DNA from 2 places in the Bacillus sp. JZ39 genome. Region 2 is predicted to be linked to the other one. Evidence: riboswitches for the same ligand, from Rfam matches in the RefSeq annotation. Region 2 holds a riboswitch; the other holds the start of a gene.
What was found. Region 2 has a riboswitch for S-adenosylmethionine ahead of M1D65_RS19460 (5-methyltetrahydropteroyltriglutamate--homocysteine S-methyltransferase). Riboswitches for the same ligand answer to the same signal wherever they lie in the genome.
Positions count from the first base shown of each region.

Region 1: linked by a shared signal. The riboswitch ahead of M1D65_RS08360 (phosphoadenylyl-sulfate reductase) and the one ahead of M1D65_RS19460 (5-methyltetrahydropteroyltriglutamate--homocysteine S-methyltransferase) in region 2 are both predicted to bind S-adenosylmethionine.

Region 1 is NZ_CP096389.1:1,596,638-1,600,040, forward strand. Features, by position in the region: gene M1D65_RS08345 (dihydroorotate dehydrogenase) at 1-362, shown strand, start outside; gene pyrF (orotidine-5'-phosphate decarboxylase) at 331-1,050, shown strand; gene pyrE (orotate phosphoribosyltransferase) at 1,047-1,679, shown strand; SAM riboswitch class I at 1,824-1,929, shown strand; gene M1D65_RS08360 (phosphoadenylyl-sulfate reductase) at 2,094-2,795, shown strand; gene cysP (sulfate permease) at 2,807-3,403, shown strand, end outside.
Region 2 is NZ_CP096389.1:3,795,496-3,798,898, forward strand. Features, by position in the region: gene M1D65_RS19450 (hypothetical protein) at 243-506, shown strand; gene M1D65_RS19455 (LURP-one-related/scramblase family protein) at 635-1,123, shown strand; SAM riboswitch class I at 1,189-1,295, shown strand; gene M1D65_RS19460 (5-methyltetrahydropteroyltriglutamate--homocysteine S-methyltransferase) at 1,377-2,510, shown strand; SAM riboswitch class I at 2,579-2,685, shown strand; gene M1D65_RS19465 (5-methyltetrahydropteroyltriglutamate--homocysteine S-methyltransferase) at 2,763-3,403, shown strand, end outside.

The sequences.
Region 1 (3,403 bases), 1.8 Mb from region 2:
TAATCGGCATGAGACTCGATTTAAAAACCGGCAAACCGATATTAGCGAATAAAACAGGGGGACTTTCGGGTCCTGCTGTGAAGCCGGTTGCCATTCGCATGGTGTATGAAGTCAGCCAGATGGTCAATATCCCGATTATCGGAATGGGAGGCGTGCAAACGGCTGAAGATGCCCTGGAATTTCTTCTCGCGGGAGCAAGCGCAGTCGCTGTCGGAACAGCAAACTTTGTGAATCCTTTTGCATGTCCAGAGATTATTGAACAGCTCCCATCTGTTTTGCGCCAATACGGCTATCAATCAATTGAAGAATGCATCGGAAGGAGCTGGAATCATGAAAAACAACCTGCCCATCATCGCGCTTGATTTTGCATCAGCTGAAGAAACACTCGCGTTCTTAGCTCCTTTTCAGCAAGAACCGTTATTTGTAAAGGTTGGAATGGAGCTTTTTTATCAAGAAGGGCCATCGATCGTGAAACAATTAAAAGAAAGAAACTGCGAGCTGTTTTTAGATCTAAAGCTTCATGACATCCCGACTACTGTAAACAAAGCGATGAAGCGCCTTGCCAGTCTCGGAGTAGATCTCGTCAATGTTCATGCTGCCGGGGGCAAAAAAATGATGCAGGCAGCTCTCGAAGGCTTAGAAGAAGGTACGCCGGCTGGAAAAAAACGTCCGTCACTGATCGCGGTAACCCAGCTGACAAGCACATCTGAACAAATCATGAAAGATGAACTGCTGATCGAAAAATCTCTGATTGATACGGTTGTGCACTACAGCAAACAGGCGGAAGAGAGCGGACTGGATGGAGTGGTCTGCTCTGTTCATGAAGCAAAAGCCATTTATCAAGCGGTGTCGCCTTCATTTCTGACTGTCACTCCGGGGATCAGAATGTCTGAGGACGCTGCGAATGACCAAGTCCGCGTAGCGACGCCTGCTATTGCAAGAGAGAAAGGTTCATCAGCGATTGTAGTAGGACGCTCGATTACAAAAGCGGAAGACCCGGTAAAAGCCTATAAGGCTGTCAGACTTGAATGGGAGGGAATTAAATCTTGAAACAAATCATCGCAAAACATCTATTAGACATCCAAGCTGTATTTTTACGCCCGAACGAGCCGTTCACATGGGCAAGCGGCATTTTATCTCCAATCTACTGTGACAACCGCCTTACGCTATCTTTCCCAGAGGTCAGAAATGATGTCGCCTCAGGCATCAGCAAGCTTGTCAAAGAGCATTTTCCTGAAGCTGAAATGATTGCGGGAACAGCAACCGCGGGTATTCCTCATGCTGCTCTTGCGGCTGACCGTTTGAATCTTCCGATGTGTTATGTGAGGAGCAAGCCGAAGGCGCACGGTAAAGGCAATCAGATTGAGGGAGCTGTGCAAGAAGGGCAAAAAACAGTCGTCATTGAAGACTTAATCTCCACAGGAGGCAGCGTGCTTGAAGCTTGTGCAGCTTTACAAGCGGCCGGCTGTGAAGTGCTTGGTGTCGTCTCAATCTTTACGTACGGACTTCCTAAAGCGGAGGAAGCCTTCGCAAAGGCAGAACTGCCATACTACTCATTAACTGATTATGATACGCTCACAGAGGTCGCGCTTGAAAACGGAAATATTCATTCAGATGATCTAAAAAAGCTGCAAACATGGAAACGAAATCCCGAGTCAAAAGATTGGTTTAAAAAATAAAAAATAAATTCAAATGATGTAAAGAGGCTTCAAAGCCTTGCTGTACTTGAAAACAGGCTGTGAGGCCTGTTTTTTTATTAATCCTATAAAAAAAGTCGGGTTGACTTATGTTAGAATTGTGCTAAAATTTACTACAAATCTAAAAACTTATCAAGAGCGGCTGAGGGACTGGACCTATGAAGCCCGGCAACCTGCATAGTTTGTAAGGTGCTACTTCCAGCAAAATGAATTCCATTTTGAAAGATAAGGGCTGCATGCTGTTCCTGTCTTTCTTTCCGCCGGATTGAAAGTTTTTTATTTTAAGAGGAAAAAAGGCTGTCTGTGATATCAGCAGCCGCGAATCACATTACAATTGGGAAAAGACAACCGGCAGAAAGCTACTGTTTGTTTGTCTCCGAAAGGAGGAAAGAAGAAATGTTAACGTACGATAATTGGGAAGAACCAACGATTACATTTCCGGAAGACGATCCTTACAAAGGAGCGCTGTCAGTTTTAAAATGGGCATACGGCCATTACGGCAATCAGCTTGTTTATGCCTGCAGTTTCGGAATTGAGGGAATCGTTCTGATTGACTTAATTTATAAAGTGAAAAAAGACGCAGAGATTGTGTTTCTTGATACAGGACTTCATTTTAAAGAAACCTATGAAACAATTGAACGAGTGAAAGAGCGTTATCCGGGTCTTAATATCATCCTGAAAAAACCAGACCTCACCCTTGAGGAACAAGCCGAAGAACATGGTGACAAACTGTGGGAAAGAGAGCCGAATCAGTGCTGCTATCTTAGAAAGGTCGTTCCTTTAAGAGAGGCGCTTTCAGGACATCCAGCCTGGCTTTCCGGCCTGCGCCGTGATCAAGGGCCAAGCCGTGCCAATACGAATTTCTTAAACAAAGATGAAAAATTCAAGTCAGTAAAAGTTTGCCCGCTTATCCATTGGACTTGGAAAGACATTTGGAGATACACATCCCGGAATGAACTCGACTACAATCCGCTTCATGACCAAGGATATCCAAGTATTGGCTGTGCGCCTTGCACTGCTCCCGCTTTTACAGCAGAGGATTTGCGCTCAGGCAGATGGAATGGTATGGCGAAAACAGAATGCGGACTGCATGAATAAGGAGCTGCAAAATGGAATTAGCCGCTATTTTATTTAGCTTGTTTTTCGCGATGAATATTGGTGCAAGCGGCGCTGCAGCTTCGATGGGGGTTGCTTACGGCTCCGGAGCCATCAAAAAGAAAACCTACGCTTTGATCCTATGCGCAGTCGGTGTCTTTGCCGGGGCGGTCATTGGCGGAGGCGAGGTTGTAAAAACAATCAGCTCCGGCATTATTCCTGAGCAGACGATTACACTGACGATTGTTTGCATCATTATTGGAGCTGCTGCCCTGTCGCTCTTTACTGCTAATCTGCTCGGCATTCCTTTGTCGACAAGTGAAGTAACAGTCGGCGCGGTTGTCGGCGTGGGAGTGGCTTATAAGGTATTGTTTGTGAACAATCTTCTGATCATTGTGTCATTTTGGGTTTTTGTCCCGCTGTTCGCTTTCGGCTTCACCTATTTCGTATCTAAGCTGTTTCGTTATTTTAAGATTGAAGTAAAATCTTCTAAAAAGCAAAAAATCCTCGGCATTGTTTTGTTAGTTGCCGGATTTTTCGAAGCATTCTCTGCCGGCATGAATAACGTGGCGAATGCTGTTGGCCCGTTAGTAGCTGCCGGTGTGCTTGAT
Region 2 (3,403 bases):
AATGCTCCGTAATTTGGGTTTTTTGTGTTCAATTCCGCAAAATAGGGTATAAACCAAACAAGCAAGAATACAGCACCCAAAAACAGGCAATTCGAATTACGCAAACTTAGGTTAAAAGTTATATAAAGGAATTTATTTTATCGTCGATAGTAACTATAGAACCAATCATCAACAAGAGCAAACAGCGTGATTCAAGACTATTTTCAGGTCATCAGGTTATACTGTTTTAGAGGGACAGTTTCTTGTTATTTATTGATTTAGAATTTTTTGAATACTTTTTGACTTTTTATCCGTACAATAGAGAGTACCAAAACTTTTTTTGGGAGGTATGTAATATGATCCTATTTATTATCATCGCATTATGCGGCTATCTTCTTTTTTCTTTCAGCAAGGACAATCGCCGCAAACCGCAAAAGACAAGCCCTCTGCCAGCAGCCGCACCTCATCACAACAACCTAATCGACCTTGACGCCATCCGCCAAAAACGCCGGATGCATCTTTCCTAATTCTATATTTCAAATGAAAAGGCTGCTGAATCACGCAGCCTTTTAAAATTGTTTTGATTTAGAGCCTGAAACCTTTTCGCCACCTATCCGTAATTTCATACAAGGCAAACCCAAAGGAGACTTCAGCAATGATCGAGTTATTTATGAAACAAAAAATGTTCTCATTTAAAGATGCATTTCACATTTATGACCGGGATGAACAAGAAACATTCAAGGTGGAGGGGCGTTTTTTCTCGTTAGGAGACTCATTACAAATGACAGACTCATCTGGGAAAACGCTCGTTTCCATAGAACAAAAACTAATGTCTTTATTGCCGCGCTATGAGATTTCAATTGGCGGGAAAACAGTTTGTGAGGTAACGAAGAAAGTAACGTTTTTCAAACCGAAATTTGTGATTTCCGGGCTTAACTGGGAAATCGATGGTGATTTATGGAGGGATGAATTCCAGCTGACGGACGGGGAAAGTGTCCGGATGTCAGTGAGCAAAAAGTGGCTCAGTTGGGGTGATTCCTATCACTTGCAGATTGCAAACGAGGAAGATGTTCTGATTTGCACTGCCATCGCTATCGTGCTTGATATGGTTTTATATAACGATGAAGATGAAAGTATTTTCTAAAAAGCATTGACAATTGATGCAAAAGTAATAATATTAAGATAATTGAAATCTGAATATGAAGTTGTACCTTATCAAGAGAGGTGGAGGGACTGGCCCTATGATACCCGGCAACCGCTGTTTCAAACAGAATGGTGCTAAATCCTTAAGAACATTGCGTTCTTGCAGATGAGGCGGAGATTTGATCGTTCAAGCTCTTCCTTCACAAAGGAAGAGCTTTTTACATGCTCATTATTTCAGAAAAGAGGCGAATAACATGGCTCAACAAACGAATGTTGCAGGACAAAAAACAGAAAAACAACACAAAGCACCTTTCCGCGCCGATCATGTCGGCAGTTTGCTTCGTTCCGTTCCGGTGAAGGAATCCCGGCAAAAAAAAGCGGCTGGTGAGATGACAGCGGAACAGCTTCGTGATATCGAAAATCAAGAGATCACCCGCATCGTGGAAAAACAAAAAGAAATCGGTCTCAACGTGGTAACAGACGGGGAATTCCGGCGTTCTTGGTGGCATTATGACTTCCTAGAAGGACTTGACGGTGTGGAACCGTTCATTCCGGCTGAGGGAATTCAGTTCCATAACACAAAAACGAAAGCGCGCAGCATCAAAGTGACGGGAAAACTCGATTTTACGAGCCACCCAGCGCTTGCTGATTATCAATTTTTACATGAGATTGCCGGTAACGCGACGCCAAAATTGACCATTCCCAGCCCAAATATGCTGTTTTTTGGCGAAAAGGCGGATAAAGGGATTTATGACGATCAAGAGGAATATTTTCATGACCTGGCCCAAGCATACAAAAAAGCAATCAAAGCCTTCTATGATGCTGGCTGCCGTTATCTCCAGCTCGATGATACGTCATGGGCTCTCTTCTTTGAGGAAAAAGGCAGAGAGGTTGTCCGGGCGCTCGGCGGTGATCCAGAAACATTGCCAGCCATATTTGCTAAAACAATTAACGATGCCGTCGCAGACCGGCCTGACGATTTAACGATCACAATGCACATTTGCCGCGGCAACTTCCGCTCAACCTGGGCGGCATCAGGAGGGTACGACGCTGTAGCGGAAACGATTTTGGACGGCTTAAACCTTGACGGCCTTTTCTTGGAATACGATGATGACCGCTCCGGAAACTTTGATCCGCTCCGTTTTGTGAAGCGCAAGGATCTGCAAATTGTGCTCGGCTTGATCACATCGAAATACGGCGAGCTTGAAAATCCTGAAGATGTGAAACGCCGTATCAATGAAGCCGCGCGTTTTGTCAGCTTGGACCAGCTATGCCTGAGCCCGCAGTGCGGTTTCGCCTCTACAGAAGAAGGCAACCTTCTGACAGAGGAGCAGCAATGGGCAAAGCTTCGCCATGTCATCGACATTGCCAACGATGTGTGGAGATAATCTATCATTGACAGAAATAGAAAATGTGTGAATAATAGATACTATCAGAAAATTTCATAAAAAGGTTTTCCTTATCAAGAGAGGTGGAGGGACTGGCCCTGCGATACCCGGCAACCGCTGTTTAACAGAATGGTGCTAAATCCTTTAGAGCAATGATTGCTCTTGAAGATAAGGTTGAGATTGTCACGCAAGCTCTTCCTTATCCAAAGGAAGAGCTTTTTTACATTTGAATGGAAAGAAGGAATGGACAACATGTCACAACAAACAACACCCGCAGAACAAAAATCACTTCAAAGAAAAAAACCGCCGTTTCGCGCGGATCAAGTCGGAAGCCTGCTAAGATCTGAGCCCGTCAAAAAAGCGCGGCTGCAAAAAGCGGCCGGCGAAATGACCGCAGAGCAGCTTCGCCAAATTGAAAACGATGAAATCATCCGCATTGTGGAAAAACAGAAGGAAACCGGCCTGAACGTCGTGACAGACGGTGAATTCCGCAGAGCATGGTGGCACTTTGATTTCCTGGAAAACTTAGATGGCGTTGAGCCGTTTACTCCTGAGCAAGGCATTCAATTCCATAACGTACAGACAAAAGCACGCGGCATTAAAGTCACAGGCGATATCGACTTTTCAACTCACCCAATGCTTGAAGATTACTCATTTCTCCATAGCATTGCCGGTGACGCGACGCCAAAGATGACCATTCCAAGCCCGAATATGCTGTTTTTCCGCGGGAAATTGGAAAAAGGTGCATACAAAAACGACTATCACCTTTTCCAGCATGATGTATCCAAAGCATATAAAAAAGCGATTCAAGCGTTTTATGACAGAGGCTGCCGCTACCTCCAGCTTGATGATACAGCGTGGGCCGTTTTCTTATCAGAAAAAGGCTTAAAACA